3 regions of the Cupriavidus sp. C2SS-8b genome follow, and region 1 is predicted to be linked to each of the others. Evidence: predicted binding sites of a transcription regulator. Region 1 holds the regulator's gene; each other region holds the start of a gene.
The links. The regulator HrcA, encoded in region 1, represses chaperone genes, less so after heat shock. The targets are predictions, from matches to a motif close to TTAGCACTCNNNNNNNNNGAGTGCTAA.

Region 1 (5,937 bases):
CCTCGCGCTGGCGCACGCAGGCGCGCCACGCGCGCCAGGACTCGGCCACGGCGCCGGCCTGCTGGGTCAGCCCGGCATGGGCGTCGAACAGCAGGCGCTGGGCGTCGGGGCGCAGCAGCAGCTGGTGGGCATGCTGGCCATGGATATCGACCAGCTGGTCGCCGACCTCGCGCAACTGGGCCAGCGTCGCGGCGGCGCCGTTGATGAAGGCCTTGCTGCGGCCGCCGGCGTCGACCGTGCGCCGCAGCAGCACTGTGCGCATGCCGCCGTCGTCCTCGCCGCCCAGTTCACGCTCGTCGAGCCAGGCGTCGAGGGCCGCGTGCGTCGAGAAGGTGGCGCTGATGCTGGCGCGCGTGGCGCCTTCTCGCACGATGCCGGCGTCGGCGCGTTCGCCCAGCACCAGCGCCAGCGCGTCGATCAGGATCGATTTGCCGGCGCCGGTTTCGCCGGTGAAGACCGTGAAGCCGGACTGGAAATCGAGGTCGAGCGTATCGACGATGACGAAATCGCGGATGGACAGGCTGCGCAGCATCGTGGCGGTGAAAGGGTTGGATCGGTGCGAGGGGGTGGCCCGCTCAAAGGCGGTTATCCTCGGTCGGGTACTCGTGCCAGTGCAGCTTCTTGCGCAGCGTGGCGTAGTAGTTGTAGCCCACCGGGTGCAGCAGCTGGATGGTCTTCTTCGAGCGCCGCACGACGATGCGGTCGCCCGGCAGCAGCGACGTGAGCGACTGCATGTCGAAGTTGACACTGGCGTCGCGCGCGGTCGCCACCTCGATGGTCACCTCGGCATCTTGCGGCAGCACGATGGGCCGGTTGGACAGCGAGTGCGGGGCGATCGGCACCAGCACCAGGCCTGACAGCGTCGGATGGAGGATTGGGCCGCCCGCGGACAGCGCATAGGCGGTCGAACCCGTGGCGGTCGAGACGATCAGGCCGTCCGAACGCTGGTTGTACATGAAGTAGCCGTCCACCGACACGGCCAGTTCGACCATGCCGGAAATGCCCGAACGGTTGACGACCACGTCGTTCAGGGCCAGCGCCGAGAAGATGCGGCTGTCGTCGCGCACGACGCTGGATTCCAGCAGCAGCCGGGTCTCGGCCTCGTAGCGGCCTTCGAGCATGTCCGGCAGCACCGTCTGCACGTCTTCGAGCGGGATATCCGTCATGAAGCCGAGCCGGCCGTGGTTGACGCCAATCAGCGGCACGTTGTGGCCGGCAAGCTGGCGGGCAAGCCCGAGCAGCGTGCCGTCGCCGCCCAGCACCACGGCGACGTCGGCCTCCCGGCCGATTTCCTCGGCAGTCAGTGCCGGATAGCCGGTCAGCCCCGTGGCCTGCGCGGTCTCGCGCTCGAACACGACATCCTGGCCATTGCGCAGAATGTACGAGGCGAGCTCCTCCAGCGGACCTTCGATGCCGGCAGTCGAGTACCGGCCCACGAGGGCCACGGTCTTGAACGGGGTGCGCAGGGCGCTGGTTTTGGGGGGGGCAGACATGCGGGGATTAGACCATACCGCCGTGACCGTTGCCAGCATGGGGCGGACGCGCCATGTGGCGGGGGCCGCCCGGACGCCCGAAGCGGTAAAACTTGCGTAAAATCGGGGCATCATGGATGAACGTTCGAAAACGCTGCTCAAGACCCTGATTGAGCGCTACATTGCCGAAGGGCAGCCGGTCGGCTCCCGGACCCTGTCCCGGTATTCCGGGCTGGACCTGTCGCCGGCCACCATCCGCAATGTGATGTCCGATCTGGAGGAAATGGGCTTTATCTCAAGCCCGCATACTTCCGCGGGACGGATTCCCACGCCGCGCGGGTATCGCCTGTTCGTCGATACCATGCTGACCGTCAAGCCGATCGAACGCGGCGGCATGGAAATGACGGAGCTGGCCGGGCAGATCCAGGGCCAGCTCGGCGGCCAGCAGCAGCTTGGCCCGCAGCGCGTGATCACGGCGGCCGCGCGGACCTTGTCCAACCTCTCGCACTTTGCCGGCGTGATCATGACACCGCGGCGCGCGCAGTCGTTCCGGCAGATCGAGTTCATGCGGCTGTCGGACAAGCGCATCCTGCTGATCATCGTCAGCCCGGAGGGCGATGTGCAGAACCGGATCATCCAGACGGAACTGCCGTACACCCCCGCGCAGCTCATCGAAGCGGCGAATTTCTTCAACGCGCATTACGCGGGCATGAGCTTTGACGCCGTGCGCGACCACCTGCGCGTGGAGTTGCGCGACCTGCGGCGCGACATGTCGCAACTGATGCAGGCGGCGGTCGAGGCCGGCAGCAGCGCCATGGAAGAAGAGGACGACCACGTCTACATCAGCGGCGAGCGCAAGCTGCTGGAGGTGGAAGACCTGTCGTCGAGCATGGACAAGCTGCGCCGGCTGTTCGACGTGTTCGAGCACAAGACCAGCCTGCTCCAGCTGCTGGACGTGTCCAGCCACGCGCAGGGCGTGCAGATTTTCATCGGCGGCGAAAGCCAGCTGGTGCCGCTCGAAGACATGGCCGTGATCACCGCGCCGTACGAGGTGGATGGCCAGATCGTCGGCACGCTGGGGGTGATTGGCCCGACCCGCATGGCCTATGAGCGGGTCATCCCGATTGTCGACATCACGGCACGGCTGCTGTCGAGCGCACTGAGCCAGAACTAGGGCCCGTCCAGCGGGTCACACAGTCTGCGTCCCCATTTCCACAGCCCGGCGGCATCCTGCCGCCCGGCCACATCGGAAGCGACATGACGTTTTCTCCCGAACCGGTCTATCAGCACGGCCAGGCGCCGCGCACGGCCATCCTGCTGGTCAACCTGGGCACGCCCGACGCACCGACCCCGAAGGCGGTGGGGCGCTACCTGAAGGAGTTCCTTTCCGATCCGCGCGTAGTCGAGATCCCGCGCCTGGCCTGGCTGCCGCTGCTGCATGGAGTGATCCTGCCGCTGCGCTCGCGCGCCTCGGCGCTCAAGTACGAGTCGATCTGGCTGCGCGAGGCGCATATGACCGGGTCGCCGCTGCTGGTATATAGCGAGCGCCAGGCGCATGCGCTGCAGCGCCTGCTGAACCAGCAGGGCTACGAGGTCACGGTCGCCTGCGCGATGCGCTATGGCAATCCGTCGGTCGAATCCGTGCTGGAAGCGTTGCGCCGCCAGGGCACGGAGCAGGTGCTGGTGCTGCCGATGTATCCGCAATACTCGGGCACCACCACGGCCACGGCGTTCGACGAGGTGTTCCGCGTGCTTGGCCTGTGGCGTAACCAGCCCGAGCTTCGCTTGGTGAAGCACTTCCATGACCATCCTGCCTATATTTCGGCGCTGCACCAGCAGGTTGGCGCGTACTGGGCGCAGCACGGCATGCCGGATTTCGCGCACGGCGACAAGCTGATCCTGTCCTTCCACGGCGTGCCGCGCCGGACGCTGGAACTGGGCGATCCCTATCATTGCGAGTGCCTCAAGACCGGGCGCCTTCTGGGCGACGCGCTGGGCCTCCAGCCGGGTCAGTATCAGGTGACGTTCCAGTCTCGTTTCGGCAAGGCCGAATGGCTCCAGCCCTATACGGCGCCGACGCTGGCGGAACTGGGCAAGGTCGGCGCGGGCCGGGTCGATGTGTTCTGCCCGGGCTTTCCCGCCGACTGCATCGAGACGCTCGAAGAGATTGCCATGGAGGGCCAGACCGAGTTCATGGTGGCGGGCGGCAAGCAGTTCCACTTCATCCCGTGCATGAACGATGCCCAGGCCTGGATCGCGGCGCTGGCGGAGATTGCCTTGCAGCACCTGCAGGGCTGGCCGCTGAACGTGCCGCATCCGCATGAACTGGAAGCGCGCCGCAGTCGCGCGCAGACCCGTGGAGCGGCAGCATGAACGTCAGTTTCGAACCCGATGCGCGCCTGCGTATCGACAAATGGCTCTGGTGCGCACGTTTCTTCAAGACCCGCTCGCTCGCGGCAGAGGCCGTCGAGCGCGGCAAGGTCACGGTCAACGGCCAGCCGTGCAAGAATTCCCGCGAAGTCCGGCCGGGCGACATGGTCGTGCTGGAGGCCCATCAGCAACGCTGGGAGGTGATGGTGAAGGGCATTGCGCAGGCGCGCGGCCCGGCGCCGGTGGCACAGACGCTCTATGCGGAAACCGAGGCCAGCCAGGCCCGTCGTCAAACCGAAGCCGAGCAGCGGCGTTTCCAGCCAGAACCGTCGTCGCAGTTGCAGGGCCGTCCTACCAAAAAGGACCGGCGGCGCATTGATGATTTCAGGCGCTGAACGCGACAACGCGGCCGACCGGCAAACGCCGGTACGGCCGCGTTGAAGGATTAACGCCAGGCAGCGTAGTGCTACTGGTTGACGCCGACGTACTGGACGAGGTAATGCTTAAAGACGGCCTTGCCGCTGCCATACTCCGTATCGCGCGGCGTCATGGCGCCGGACAGGCAGATGAAGACTGTCATGAATGACAGCGCGGCAAGCAGGCAGAGCGTCACGATGGGAAGCTTGTGCATGGCCAACCTTTCGGAAGAGGCACAAATGTGATTCAACTCCAGACCCCCGTTATTTTTGTCATTTTTCTTGATAAGAATGTTAGTGAGTGCAGTGCAACAAAGCAATAAGCGGGCGATTGCACAAGGGGGTCGTTTGTAACGGTGTGTTTCAGGGTCTCTTTGCAACCACCCTTGAAAAAAGTCGGGTTGCCACCAGATCAGCGGGACACACGCCGATTTACCCACCGCGGCCTGACCGGACGGCCGCGACAATGCATTGATACGGATCGACATGGAAGAACAGAAGCAGACGCCATCCACCCCGACGCCTGAGTCCGCCGCCGAAGCGGCCATCAACGCCGCGGCCGCCGCGCCGGAGACTGCCGCCGTGGACGATGTGGCGGCACAGCTTGCCGCGCTGGAAGCCAAGGCGCGCGAGCACTACGACATGTACGTGCGTTCCGTGGCGGAAAGCGAGAACATCCGCCGCCGGGCGCAGGAGGACGTGTCCAAGGCGCACAAGTTCGCCATCGAGAATTTCGCCGACAACCTGCTGCCCGTGATGGACAGCCTGCAGGCTGCGCTGGCTGACGGTTCGGGCGATATCGCCAAGCTGCGCGAAGGCGTCGAACTGACCGCGCGCCAGCTGGCCGCTGCCTTCGAGCGCGGCAAGATCGTGGAACTGAACCCGGTCGGCGACAAGTTCGACCCGCACCGCCACCAGGCTATCTCGATGGTGCCTTCCGAGCAGGACGCCAACACCGTCGTGACGGTGCTCCAACGCGGCTATATGATAGCCGACCGCGTGCTCCGCCCGGCGCTGGTAACGGTTTCGGCACCCAAGTAAGCAGGGATCGCGGGTGCGGCTGAACGGTCGCTGGACACCATCCTCGACGCCCCGGCGCCACTCTGGCCCCGGGGCGTCTTGCCATTCACGGAGGCAAGCCATGAGCGACGCAGCACCCGGTACCACGCCATCATCCGAAGCGCACCTGGACCATCGCGCCTTTGATGCATTCGGCATGCAAGCCGTGGACGAGGCCTCGATCGACACCGCCATCGCCGCGGCGGGCGACAAGCTGGTGTGCGTGTTCTTCTGGGGCGTGGACTGTTTCAACTGCGAAATGGCGAAGCAGGCCATGCTCGCCAACCCCGGGCCGATCCGCGCCCTGGACCTGCACTGGCTGCATGCCAATGTGTATGCGCATCCGGAACTCGGGCGGCGTTTCGGCCTGCATGGCATTCCGGTCTTCATGTTTTTCCGGAACGGCAAGAAGCTGGGCCGCGCGACCGGCTGGCACGGCCATGGCCAGTTCGCCGCGGCGGTGGCCAACGCGCGCCTGAAGTCGGAAGGCAAGCCGCTCGCCGGCTAGCGCGACAGTGCGTAGCCCAGCCGGAACTGCCAGGGCACCTTCTGGTTGTAGTCGAGCAGGCTTTCACCATAGCCGGCGAAATAGCCGGCCATCAGGTATCCGGCGGTGCCCG
Region 2 (5,937 bases), 1.4 Mb from region 1:
AGGACGATATCCGCGGCGGCTACTACCGCCCGCTCCATGTGCACCGTGCGCGCATCGGCCTGGATGCGCAGGGCAAGGTGGTGGGCTGGCAGCACACCATCGTCGGCCAGTCGATCCTGAAGGGCACGCCGTTCGAGCCGTTCATGGTCAAGAACGGCGTGGACGCGACCATGACCGAGGGCCTGCAGGAGAACGACTACAACCTGCCGTTCCAACTTGCGGTGCATCACCCGCAGGTCGACGTGCCGGTGCTGTGGTGGCGCTCGGTCGGCAATACGCACACCGCCTACGTCAAGGAAACGCTGGTCGACGAAATGGCCGCGGCGGCGAAGCAGGACCCGGTGGCCTACCGCCTGGCGCGGCTCGACGAGCGCAAGCACGCGCGCCATCGCGCCGCGCTGCAGCTGGCGGTGGAGAAGTCCGGCTACGGCAAGCGCAAGCTGCCCAAGGGGCATGCCTGGGGCGTCGCGGTGCATGAGTCGTTCAACTCGGTGGTGGCCCATGTGGCCGAGGTCTCGCTGGTCAAGGGCCAGCCGCGCGTGCACCGCGTGACCGCCGGCGTGCATGCCAACCGCGTGGTCAACCCGCTGTCGGCCGAGGCGCAGATCCAGGGCGCCTGCCTCTTCGGGCTGGCAATGACGCGGCCCGGGTTTGCCATCGAGATGGAGAACGGCGTGGTGAAGAACAGCAACTTCCCCGACTACCCGCCGCCGCGCATCATCGACGCGCCCGTGGTCGACGTGTTCTTCGTGCCGTCGCAGGATCCACCCACGGGTCTGGGCGAACCGGGTGTGCCGCCGATTGCCCCGGCGGTCGCCAACGCGCTGTTCGTGCTGACGGGCAAGCGGCAGCGCCAGTTGCCGTTCGTGCTGGCCTGAGCGGCAGCCCGGCGCCAGAGGGGCATGCCCCTCCGGCGCTCATCGCGTGGCCAGCCACTGTGCCGGCCAACACCAGCGGCGCCGGTGGCGCATCACCCGTCTGCGGGCCGCGCCGCTGCGTGTTGTAAATCGTGCAGCCGGGGCGCGGCCCTATTGCCTTTGCCGCCCGGCCCGCGTAGAACGTGGAAAAAACGAGGGCGGCGGCGCCTGCCCGATGACGACCCGAGGTGTGTCCATGGAGACCCAGGAAAGCGCGCTCACAATGGCGCTGATGACCGACCCCGCGCGCGTGAAGATCTGCCGGGCGCTGCTGCAGGCCGGCGAAGAAGGGATGCCCGCGGCAGACCTGGCGCAACTGGCCGGGCTGCCCATCAAGCGCGCCGGCCACCTGTTCGAGGAAATGCTGCAGGCCAACGTGGTCACGCTGGCCATTCGCGAGCGCCGCGTCTGCTACGTGCTCAAGGCGCGGCTGGCAGTGACGGAAGCGCTGGGCTATATCGACGCCAGCGGGCTGGCCGACTGAACGCGTTGCAGCGGTACGGCCCGGCACGGCGCCGTCCGCGATCCGCGGCAGGGCCTATCTGCTGACTTCCTTCAGCGCGCGGTCCCGCGTGGCCTGCATGTCCTGCATCAGCCGGTAGGCAGCATAGTACTTGAAGATATTCCGCACATAGGTCGTGGTCTCGATGCCGATCTTCTCGGCCACCACGATCTCCACATTGTTGAACCACTTGTCCGGGTCCAGGCCGCGCGCCGCGGCCTCCTTGCGCATCTTCGCGATATTGCCGGGGCCGGCGTTGTAGCTGGCGAAGGCAAAGAGCGGTCGGTTCGCGTCGGAGAAATGCGCATCGGGGAAATACCGGGTCATCAGCTTGTCCAGGTACTTGGTGCCCGCGTGGATGTTGGACTCGGTCTGCTTGATATCGCCCACGTTGAGTTCCTTGCCGGTGGCGGGCATGACCTGCATGACGCCGATGGCGCCCACATGGCTGCGGGCCTTCTGGTTCAGCTGCGATTCCTGGAACCCCTGCGCGGCCAGCATCAGCGGGTCGAAGCTGTAGTCCTTGCCGTACTTGTCGAAGAAGGCAATGGTCTGCTCGAAGCGCTTGTATTCCGCGTCATTGGTGTTGTTGCGGATCTGCTTGATGCTCTTCATCAGCTGCTTGAGCCGGTATTCCGCGACCCCGTGCTTCTTCAGGTGGTTGGCATAGAAATCATCGATCGCCGCACGCAGTTGCGGGCTGTTCTTGCGGAAGGCCCAGCCGATATAGCCCTCGGCGCGGAGCACGAGGTCCGTGCGCACCTTGATGTTGGGCAGGATCTGCGCCCACATTGCGGCTTTCCAGTCGTCCACCACGATGATCTGCAGCAGCCCGGCATTGACCATCTCCATGGCATCTTCGTCTTCGAGCGCGTCGGGCAGCAGCACCAGTTTCACGGGAGCCTTGCCGGTCTGGCGCAGGCTGTCGTTCAGGGCCGTCAGGCTGTCGTAGTAGCTGCTGGTGCGCCGCACATGCACGGTCTTGCCGGACAGGTCGACCAGGCTCGACAGCGCGGGTGCCTTGGGTCCGGTGACGACCAGTTCGCGCACCGCCTTGCGGTCGCGCGGCGCGATGAAGTCGACCAGCCTGAGCCGGGATTCGGTCTCGGTCAGGTTGCCGGCGGCAATGTCGCCCAGGCCGGCGGCCAGGTCGGGCAGCAGCCGGTCGCGCGTGGTCGGGATGATGATGACCGTCAGTGGGCGCTTGCCGAGGCGGCTGGCGTAGGTCTTGTTCAGGTAGCGCTCGAAGTCCCGCACCAGTCCGGCCGTCAGGCCGGATTCGTGGCCCTTGTCGCTGAAGTACAGCGTGCGGCTATAGGGCACCAGCACGCGGATGACCCGGCGCTCGACCATGGCATCGAAATCGCCTTTCCACGGTTTGTTGGCCAGGCTGAGTCCGCGTACGGCGGCGGCGTCGGATTTTGTGGCGGGCGCCGCAATCGGCGCGGAGGCTGGTGCGGACTTTTGCTGTGCGGCGGCAAGCGGGCCGAAGCAGCACGCTGCGCCCACCAGGCCTTGCAGGAAGAGGCCGGCCAGCTTGGAGGGCAAGCGGAGAGCGGGCATGTCGAGCGCAGCCGCTGCGCGAGTGCCGGCGGCGCGTGCTACTGGAGTCTAGTGCGGAAACGGCCCGGTGCAAGCCGGCCGTGAGGCGGCCGGCGACGGCAGCGCCGGCAGTGGCTTGCCAGTCCACTGCCGGCGAAGCGGATGTGCTTTGCTATTGCTTCGGCGCGGTAAGTTCCTGGCGCGCGGCGGCATCCGCGGCCTGGTTCTCGGCCTTGCGTTCCTGCTTGGCGGCGTTGACGTCCTGCTTGTACTCGCCCTTGGCAGTTTTCTTGGTGGCCTTGTATTCATCGGCCGCCTTCTTACGCGCCTCGCGGCGCTCCACCAGCGGGTCCTTCGGTGGTTCGATCTGCGTCATGCCAGGGGGTACGCCTTGCGCACCGGCTGGCGCAGGTTGGGTAGCGGGAGTCTGGGTGGCGGGAGTCTGGGCAAAGGCGGCGGCACAACTCAGACCGGCCAGGACCGCGACGAGCGCGCCGGCCACATGGGTCGGACGGACGGGCTTTTGTTGATCCATTGGGAACCTCATCAGGGTTGTTGTCGGATGCGACCGGCATGCTGAGCCACGGGGGCGGTTGCGGCACCTGTGTCCAGCAGCGTTCGAGCGCAGGGACCAATTTATCGGGCCGCCGGGAATGGGGATGTCGGGGTTGCGCCGAATGGGTTGGGGGACGATGTCTGACAGGGATGTGCCTTGGAGGCCCCGATATGCAGGTGCGTCACTTTTTGTCCCGGCGAACCGATTGCCTTGGGGATGTTGGTGGTGCGTGAGATCTTGTTGGGCGCCTTATTAGACGCTCATGATCGCTGGTCCGCGGACTGTTTAAGCCGGCGCGAAGCCCGCAAAAGCCCGTCCCACGCCGACCAAGGGAAAACCCGCATCAACTCCCTGTCTTGAAATGGCCATACCCCGTCCCTATAATTAGCACTCGCTGGGGGTGAGTGCTAACAGCCTCCTGCGGTACCCGAAATTCCGCGGCCGCCGAACCTGATCGCGGCTTGCTTGTGAATCAAAACTCACTTTTGTATCTAGGAGTCCCGTATGAATCTGCGTCCTTTGCACGACCGTGTGATCGTGAAGCGTCTGGACAACGAAACCAAGACCGCGTCCGGTATCGTGATTCCCGACAACGCCGCCGAGAAGCCGGATCAAGGCGAAGTGCTGGCCATCGGCCCGGGCAAGAAGGATGACAAGGGCAACAACATTGCCCTCGACGTCAAGGTGGGTGACCGTGTGCTGTTCGGCAAGTATGCCGGCCAGGGCGTGAAGGTCGATGGCCAGGAACTGCTGGTCATGCGCGAAGAAGACATCATGGCCGTGGTGAACAAGTAATCCGTTACTTGTTGACGACTAGCACCGTACCGAATTAGGAGAATCAGAACATGGCAGCAAAAGACGTAGTATTTGGCGACGCCGCCCGTGCCAAGATGGTCGAAGGCGTGAACATCCTCGCCAACGCAGTGAAGGTTACGCTGGGTCCGAAGGGCCGCAACGTGGTGCTGGAGCGCAGCTTCGGCGGCCCGACCGTGACCAAGGACGGCGTGTCCGTGGCCAAGGAAATCGAGCTGAAGGACAAGCTGCAGAACATGGGCGCCCAGATGGTCAAGGAAGTGGCTTCCAAGACCAGCGACAACGCCGGTGACGGTACCACCACCGCAACCGTTCTGGCCCAGTCGATCGTGCGCGAAGGCATGAAGTTCGTCGCCGCCGGCATGAACCCGATGGACCTGAAGCGCGGCATCGACAAGGCTGTCGCCGCCGCCGTGGAAGAGCTGAAGAAGGTCAGCAAGCCGACCACCACCAGCAAGGAAATCGCCCAGGTTGGCGCGATCTCGGCCAACAGCGACACCTCGATCGGTGAGCGCATTGCCGAAGCCATGGACAAGGTCGGCAAGGAAGGCGTGATCACCGTCGAAGACGGCAAGTCGCTGGCCGACGAGCTGGAAGTCGTGGAAGGCATGCAGTTCGACCGCGGCTACCTGTCGCCGTACTTCATCAACAACCCGGAAAAGCAGGTTGTCCAGCTGGACAGCCCGTTCGTGCTGCTGTTCGACAAGAAGGTGTCGAACATCCGCGACCTGCTGCCGGTGCTGGAGCAAGTGGCCAAGGCTGGCCGCCCGCTGCTGATCATCGCTGAAGACGTCGAAGGCGAAGCCCTGGCGACCCTGGTGGTCAACAACATCCGTGGCATCCTGAAGACCGCCGCCGTCAAGGCTCCGGGCTTCGGCGACCGCCGCAAAGCCATGCTGGAAGACATCGCCATCCTGACCGGCGGCACCGTCATCGCCGAAGAAATCGGCCTGACGCTGGAAAAGGCGACCCTGAACGACCTGGGCCAAGCCAAGCGCATCGAGATCGGCAAGGAAAACACCATCATCATCGACGGCGCCGGCGATGCTGGTGCGATCGAAGGCCGCGTGAAGCAGATCCGCGCCCAGATCGAAGAAGCGACCTCGGACTACGACCGTGAGAAGCTGCAAGAGCGCGTGGCCAAGCTGGCCGGCGGTGTTGCCGTGATCAAGGTTGGCGCTGCCACCGAAGTCGAAATGAAGGAAAAGAAGGCCCGCGTGGAAGACGCCCTGCACGCCACCCGCGCTGCGGTGGAAGAAGGCATCGTCCCCGGCGGCGGTGTGGCCCTGCTGCGTGCCCGCGCTGCGATCTCGGCACTGACCGGTGAAAACCCGGACCAGAACGCCGGTATCAAAATCGTGCTGCGCGCCATGGAAGAGCCGCTGCGCCAGATCGTGCTGAACGCTGGCGAAGAAGCTTCGGTTGTTGTTGCCAAGGTTATCGAAGGCAAGGGCAACTACGGCTACAACGCGGCTTCGGGCGAGTACGGCGACCTGGTGGAAATGGGCGTGCTGGACCCGACCAAGGTCACCCGCACCGCACTGCAGAACGCCGCTTCGGTGGCTTCGCTGATGCTGACCACCGACTGCGCCGTTGCCGAATCGCCG
Region 3 (5,937 bases), 830 kb from region 1:
TCAGCTACGGCAACCCCTGACTGCACCGCGCGCAAACCCAACGGAAATCCCCATGAAAAAGTTCGTCAGCATCGAAAACGTCGGGCAGACCTTCAAGACGCGCAAGGGGCCGTTCGTGGCGCTGCGCGACATCGACCTGCAGATCGCGCAGGGTGAGTTCATCACGCTGATCGGCCACTCAGGCTGTGGCAAGTCCACGCTGCTGAACCTGGTCGCGGGCCTGGCCACGCCGACCACCGGGACGCTGATCTGCGCGGGCCGGGAAATCGCCGGCCCGGGACCCGAGCGAGCGGTGGTGTTCCAGAACCACTCGCTGCTGCCGTGGATGACCTGCTTCGACAACGTCCACCTTGGCGTGGAACGCGTGTTCGGTGGCAGCGAGAGCAAGGCGCAGCTCAGGGCGCGTACCCAGGACACGCTGGCGCTGGTGGGCCTGACCCACGCGGAAGGCAAGTTCCCGCACGAGATCTCGGGCGGCATGAAGCAGCGCGTGGGCATTGCGCGCGCGCTCGCCATGGCGCCCAAGGTGCTGCTGATGGACGAGCCCTTCGGCGCGCTCGACGCCCTGACGCGCGCCCATCTGCAGGATGCCTTGCTGAAGATCGTGGAGCAGAGCCGCAGCACCGTGGTCATGGTCACGCACGACGTGGACGAGGCCGTGCTGCTGGCCGACCGCATCGTGATGCTGACCAACGGCCCGGCGGCCACGATCGGCGAAATCCTCAGCGTCGGCCTGCCGCGTCCGCGCGACCGCGTGGCGCTGGCCGAGGACAAGGACTACCACGCCTGCCGCACGGCGGTGCTGGATTTCCTCTACCGCAAGCAGCGCAACCCGGCCCTTCAGGAAGCGGCGTGAACGGCCACGGACGCGCCCGCCGCCATGGGCGTGGCGGCGACGCTCCGCTATCATGAAGCGAAACACCAAACCCCACGCTGCCCGCCCATGACTACATCCACCGCCACACCTGCCACGGGCCCGTTTTCAGCGGCCCGCTACATCAAGGAAATCGGTCGCGGCGTGAACGGCGCCCGCGCACTGCCGCGCGAAGACGCGCAAACCCTGTTCGACGCCATGCTGGCCGGGCGCGTATCCGACCTGGAACTGGGTGCCGTGCTGATGGCCTATCGCATCAAGGGCGAAGCCCCGCACGAACTGGCCGGCATGCTCGAGGCCGCGCACGCGCACTGCCAGCCGCTGGCCGCGCCGGGCGATCGACAGGTGGTAGTCATCCCAAGCTACAACGGCGCGCGCAAGCAGCCCAACCTCGTACCCTTGCTGGCCCTGTTGCTGGCTCGCGAGAATATTCCGGTGCTGGTGCACGGTTCGCGCGAGTTCCAGGGCCGCGTGACCAGCCTGGCCCTGTTCGAGGCGCTGGGCGTACCGCTGTGCGCCACCACCGACGAGGCCACTGCGCGCCTGCGCGATGGCGATGGGGCGAATGGGCCGCTGGCGGTGGTGCCCGTGGATGTGCTCTCGCCGGGCCTGTCGCAGTTGCTGGACCGGCGCATGGTCATCGGCCTGCGCAATTCGTCGCACACCGTGGCCAAGATGCTGCAGCCGGTCGGCTCGCATTCGCCGGCCGAGGCCTTGCGCCTGTACAGCTACACGCACCCGGAATACCGAGAAACGCTGACGGACTATTTCTCGCACGAGCCCGCCAATGTGCTGCTGGCCCGCGGCACCGAAGGCGAGGTGGTGGCCGATGCGCGCCGCGGCAGCCGCATCGACTGGCTGCATGACGGGCACCAGCAGACGCTGGTTGACCCGACCAGCGGATCGATTGCCGATGTGCCCGAGCTGCCCCAGGGCAGCGACGTGGCCGACACGGCGGCCTGGACGCGCAAGGTGCTGGACGGAGCAGTGCCGGTGCCCGCGCCGATCGCAACGCAGGTGCGCGCCATCCAGGAATGCCTGCGTCAGGGCACGCGCGTGGCCTGGGCCAGTCCGCTCTGACCCGCAGGCGCTTCAGGTCTTGCGCGGCGGCAGCGGAATGCGTTCGGTCTCGCCGGGGACATGAGGAAAGCCGTCATCCTCCCAGCGCTGCGAAGCCGCCTCGATCGCTTCCTTGCTGCTGGCGACGAAGTTCCAGAAGATAAAGCGGTGACCGTCGGTCGGATCTCCGCCCAGCAGCATCACGCGCGACGGCGCGGTGGCCGTCAGGGTGGCAGCCTGGCCAGGCGTCAGCACGACCATATGCTCGGCCGGCAGCGCTTCGCCGTCGAGCGCCACGCTGCCGTCGACCGGATAGATGCCCCGCTCGGCATGCTCCGGCGGAATCTCCACGCTCGCGCCGGCATCGAGTTCAATCGCCACGTACAGCGTGCGGCTGAATACCTTGACTGGCGATGTCTTGCCAAAGGCATCTCCGGCAATCACCGTCATGCGCACGCCCGGCTGTTCGATCTTCGGCAGCGTGGCACCGGGATGATGGAAGAACGACGGCGCCACGGTCTCATGGTCCTTCGGTAATGCCACCCAGGTCTGGATGCCATGCAGGCGCGCGCCGGCTTCGCGCACGGTCTCGGGCGAACGCTCCGAATGGACAATGCCGTTGCCGGCGGTCATCCAGTTGACGTCGCCGGGGCGAATGAGCTGCTCGCTGCCAAGGCTGTCGCGGTGCATGATCTCGCCGTCGAACAGGTAAGTCACCGTGGCCAGGCCGATATGCGGATGCGGCCGCACATCGGCACCGTGGCCAGGCGGCAGCGTCACCGGACCCATATGGTCGAAGAAGATGAACGGGCCGACGGTCTGGGCGGCAGCGGCTGGCAGCAGGCGACGCACGGTGAAATCGCCCAGGTCCCGCACATGGGGCTTGAGCAGGTGTTCGATGGCAGACATAGCTCCTCCGGATCTTGAAGCAGGCTCTTGTGCACGCCGTGACGGTGCTCGTGACAGCACTGTCAGTGTAGCGGCTGGCGCAATACTGTATCCCGCCGGCGAGTGCGAACCGAGGGCCCGCGCGGCCCTCTAACTCAGGATATCCGAGCACCGGATATGCAGTCTGAGTATCTTGTTGCGCATAACACTATCTGAACATAGATGACAATCATCAGGAACTATCAGGCCGTTAGGGACTCCAATTAGCACTCACCCGGCTTGAGTGCTAAGATGTGTTGCAATGCTGTGCCTTCCCATCCGGAGCGGCACACCGGCAACCGAACCGCCGGATGCGAAAGGAGTAATTGAGTGAACGCAGTCTTGCCTGCCGACCAAACCGTGCTGAACAGCCGTCTGCCGACGGCGCCCAAGCTGGCTGGAAGCTTTGCATTGACCTTCCCGGCCACCGTGGGCAACCTGGAAAGCTATATCCAGGCCATCCACCGCATTCCCCTGCTGACCGCCGAGGAAGAGCAGCGTCTCGCGCGCGAACTGCGCGACCATGATTCCGTTGATGCCGCACGCCAGCTGGTGATGTCCCACCTGCGCCTGGTGGTGTCGATCGCACGCCAGTACCTCGGGTATGGCCTGCCGCACGCCGACCTGATCCAGGAAGGCAATATCGGCCTGATGAAGGCCGTGAAGCGCTTCAACCCGGACCAGGGCGTGCGCCTGGTGTCGTATGCGATGCACTGGATCAAGGCCGAGATCCACGAGTATGTGCTGAAGAACTGGCGCATGGTCAAGGTGGCGACCACCAAGGCCCAGCGCAAGCTGTTCTTCAACCTGCGCAGCCACAAGAAGGGCGCCCATACCTTCACGCCGGAGCAGATCGAAGCCGTTGCGCGCGAGCTCAACGTCAAGCCGGAAGAAGTGATGGAGATGGAAACCCGCCTGTCGGGTGGCGATCTCGCGCTGGAAGGGCAAATCGAAGACGGCGAGGAAGACTTCGCCCCGATCGCCTACCTGGCGGACAACCACAACGAGCCCACGCGCGTGCTGGAAGCCAAGCGTCACGACCGCATGCAGGTCGAGGGGCTGGAAGAAGCGCTGACGCGCCTGGACGACCGCAGCCGCCGCATCATCGAGGCGCGCTGGCTAAACGTCGAGGATGATGGCTCGGGTGGCGCCACGCTGCATGAGCTGGCCGATGAATTCGGCGTATCGGCCGAACGGATTCGCCAGATCGAGGCGGCCGCCATGAAGAAGATGAAGGGCGCACTGCAGGCATTTGCCTGATCGCCGCCGCGCCCCGGGCAACCGCTGGCGCCATGCAAAAGGCCGGTCCACTGGACCGGCCTTTTTTCATTCCCGCGCTGCGCTCAGGACAGCAGCTGCTTGATATCGTGAGCGATCGGCTCCGGCCCCTGCCCGTGGCGGATGAACAGCCGCAGCCGCCCTTCCGGGTCGAACACGTAGCTGCCGGCCGAGTGATCCATCGTGTAGTTGTTCGGCGAAGAACCCGGCACCTTCGCGTAGTACACCTTGAAATCCTTGGCGACCTTCTGCAGCGCCGCCTCGTCGGCCGGCCGCATGCCCAGGAAGCGCGGATCGAACGCCGGCACGTACTGCGCCAGCAGCGCCTGCGTATCGCGCTCCGGATCGACCGTGACGAACAGCACCTGCACCTTGTCGGCGTCCGGGCCGAGCTGCTCCATCACCGCCTTGAGTTCGGCCATGGTGGTCGGGCAGACGTCGGGACAATGCGTGTAGCCGAAGAACATCACCACGACCTTGCCCTTGAAGTCGGCGATCGTGCGGACCTTGCCGTTGTGGTCGGTCAGCGAAAAATCCTTGCCGAAGTCAGCGCCGCCGCTGATGTCGACGTTGCGGAACGAGGCCTTCTGCTGGCCGCAGGCGGCAAGCGCCAGCGCCAGGAGGGCCAGCGCGGCAAAACGGCGGAACGAGGCGAGGAGCCCGGAAGATTGGCTTGGCTTGTTCATGCGAGATTGGAAGTCGGGGCGCCGGCAAGACTGCGGTGGCGCGCGATGGCGAGGGCAGCACACAGTATCGCCCATCCGCGCCGTGCGGCACGGCGGCCGCGACAAGATGCCGCAGGCCGCGAACAATGGTGCCGCTCAGATCTGCGGCACGAACTTGAAGTAGTGATCGACGAGCAAAGCCGCGAACAGGATCGACAGGTACAGGATCGAGAAGCGGAAGGTGCGCTGCGCCAGTTCGTCGGAGTAATTGCGGTACAGCGTCCACGAGTACTTCAGGAACCAGACACCCAGTACCAGCGCGCTGGCCAGGTAGATATAGCCGCACATGCCATACACAAAAGGCAGCAGCGTCGCGGCGATCATGACCAGCGTGTACAGCAGGATATTGAGCAGCGTGTACTTCTCGCCGTGCGTGATCGGCAGCATCGGCAGGCCCGACTTGGCGTAGTCGGCGCGGCGGTACAAGGCCAGCGCCCAGAAATGCGGCGGGGTCCAGGTGAAGATGATCAGCACCAGGAACCAGGCCTCGGCCGGCACGTCGTTGGCCACGGCCGCCCAGCCCAGCGCCGGCGGCATGGCGCCCGACAGGCCGCCGATGACGATGTTCTGCGGCGTGGCCGGCTTGAGCAGGATGGTGTAGACGACGGCATAGCCAAGGAAGGTGGCGAAGGTCAGCCACATCGTCAGGTCGTTGGCGAACACATGCAGCAGCCACATGCCGGCGCCGCCCAGCACGGCCGAGAAGATCAGCGTCTGGGTGGTGGTGATCTCGCCGGTGGCCGACGGGCGCCAGGCGGTGCGGCGCATCAGCGCGTCAATCTTCTGCTCGACCAGGCAATTGATCGCGAACGCGGCCCCGGCCAGCAGCCAGATGCCTGCGGCGCCGCCGATCAGCACGCGCCAGGGCACCATGCCCGGCGTGGCCAGGAACATGCCGATAATGGCGCAGAACACCGCGAGCTGCGTGACGCGCGGCTTGGTCAGGGCGGCATATTGGCGAGCCAGGTGACGCAGCCGGCCCACGGGATGGGGTTGTGTTGCAGTAACCACGGGAGGGAGTTTGTCTTTCATGTGGCGCGAGCGGCAGCCGGCACGCTGGAGGCAGCGTCGGCG

Region 2: groES (co-chaperone GroES) is a predicted target of HrcA. The motif match lies at 3,902-3,928, and genes of this name have one in related genera.
Region 3: rpoH (RNA polymerase sigma factor RpoH) is a predicted target of HrcA. The motif match lies at 3,085-3,111, and genes of this name have one in related genera.

What each region holds. Positions count from the first base shown of each region.
Region 1 covers NZ_CP172716.1:1,203,823-1,209,759, forward strand. The annotation lists gene recN (DNA repair protein RecN) at 1-532, opposite strand, end outside; gene ACIGJB_RS05535 (NAD kinase) at 576-1,493, opposite strand; gene hrcA (heat-inducible transcriptional repressor HrcA) at 1,606-2,646, shown strand; gene hemH (ferrochelatase) at 2,730-3,845, shown strand; gene ACIGJB_RS05550 (RNA-binding S4 domain-containing protein) at 3,842-4,237, shown strand; gene ACIGJB_RS05555 (hypothetical protein) at 4,309-4,473, opposite strand; gene grpE (nucleotide exchange factor GrpE) at 4,745-5,299, shown strand; gene ACIGJB_RS05565 (thioredoxin family protein) at 5,400-5,825, shown strand; gene ACIGJB_RS05570 (phospholipase A) at 5,822-5,937, opposite strand, start outside.
Region 2 covers NZ_CP172716.1:2,646,362-2,652,298, reverse strand. The annotation lists gene ACIGJB_RS12270 (xanthine dehydrogenase family protein molybdopterin-binding subunit) at 1-878, shown strand, start outside; gene ACIGJB_RS12265 (ArsR family transcriptional regulator) at 1,114-1,401, shown strand; gene ACIGJB_RS12260 (MltF family protein) at 1,456-2,982, opposite strand; gene ACIGJB_RS12255 (hypothetical protein) at 3,134-3,496, opposite strand; gene groES (co-chaperone GroES) at 4,022-4,312, shown strand; gene groL (chaperonin GroEL) at 4,363-5,937, shown strand, end outside.
Region 3 covers NZ_CP172716.1:372,163-378,099, reverse strand. The annotation lists gene ntrB (nitrate ABC transporter permease) at 1-20, shown strand, start outside; gene ACIGJB_RS01740 (ABC transporter ATP-binding protein) at 53-856, shown strand; gene ybiB (DNA-binding protein YbiB) at 944-1,954, shown strand; gene ACIGJB_RS01730 (pirin family protein) at 1,967-2,842, opposite strand; gene rpoH (RNA polymerase sigma factor RpoH) at 3,191-4,120, shown strand; gene ACIGJB_RS01720 (SCO family protein) at 4,204-4,824, opposite strand; gene cyoE (heme o synthase) at 4,960-5,895, opposite strand; gene ACIGJB_RS01710 (COX15/CtaA family protein) at 5,892-5,937, opposite strand, start outside.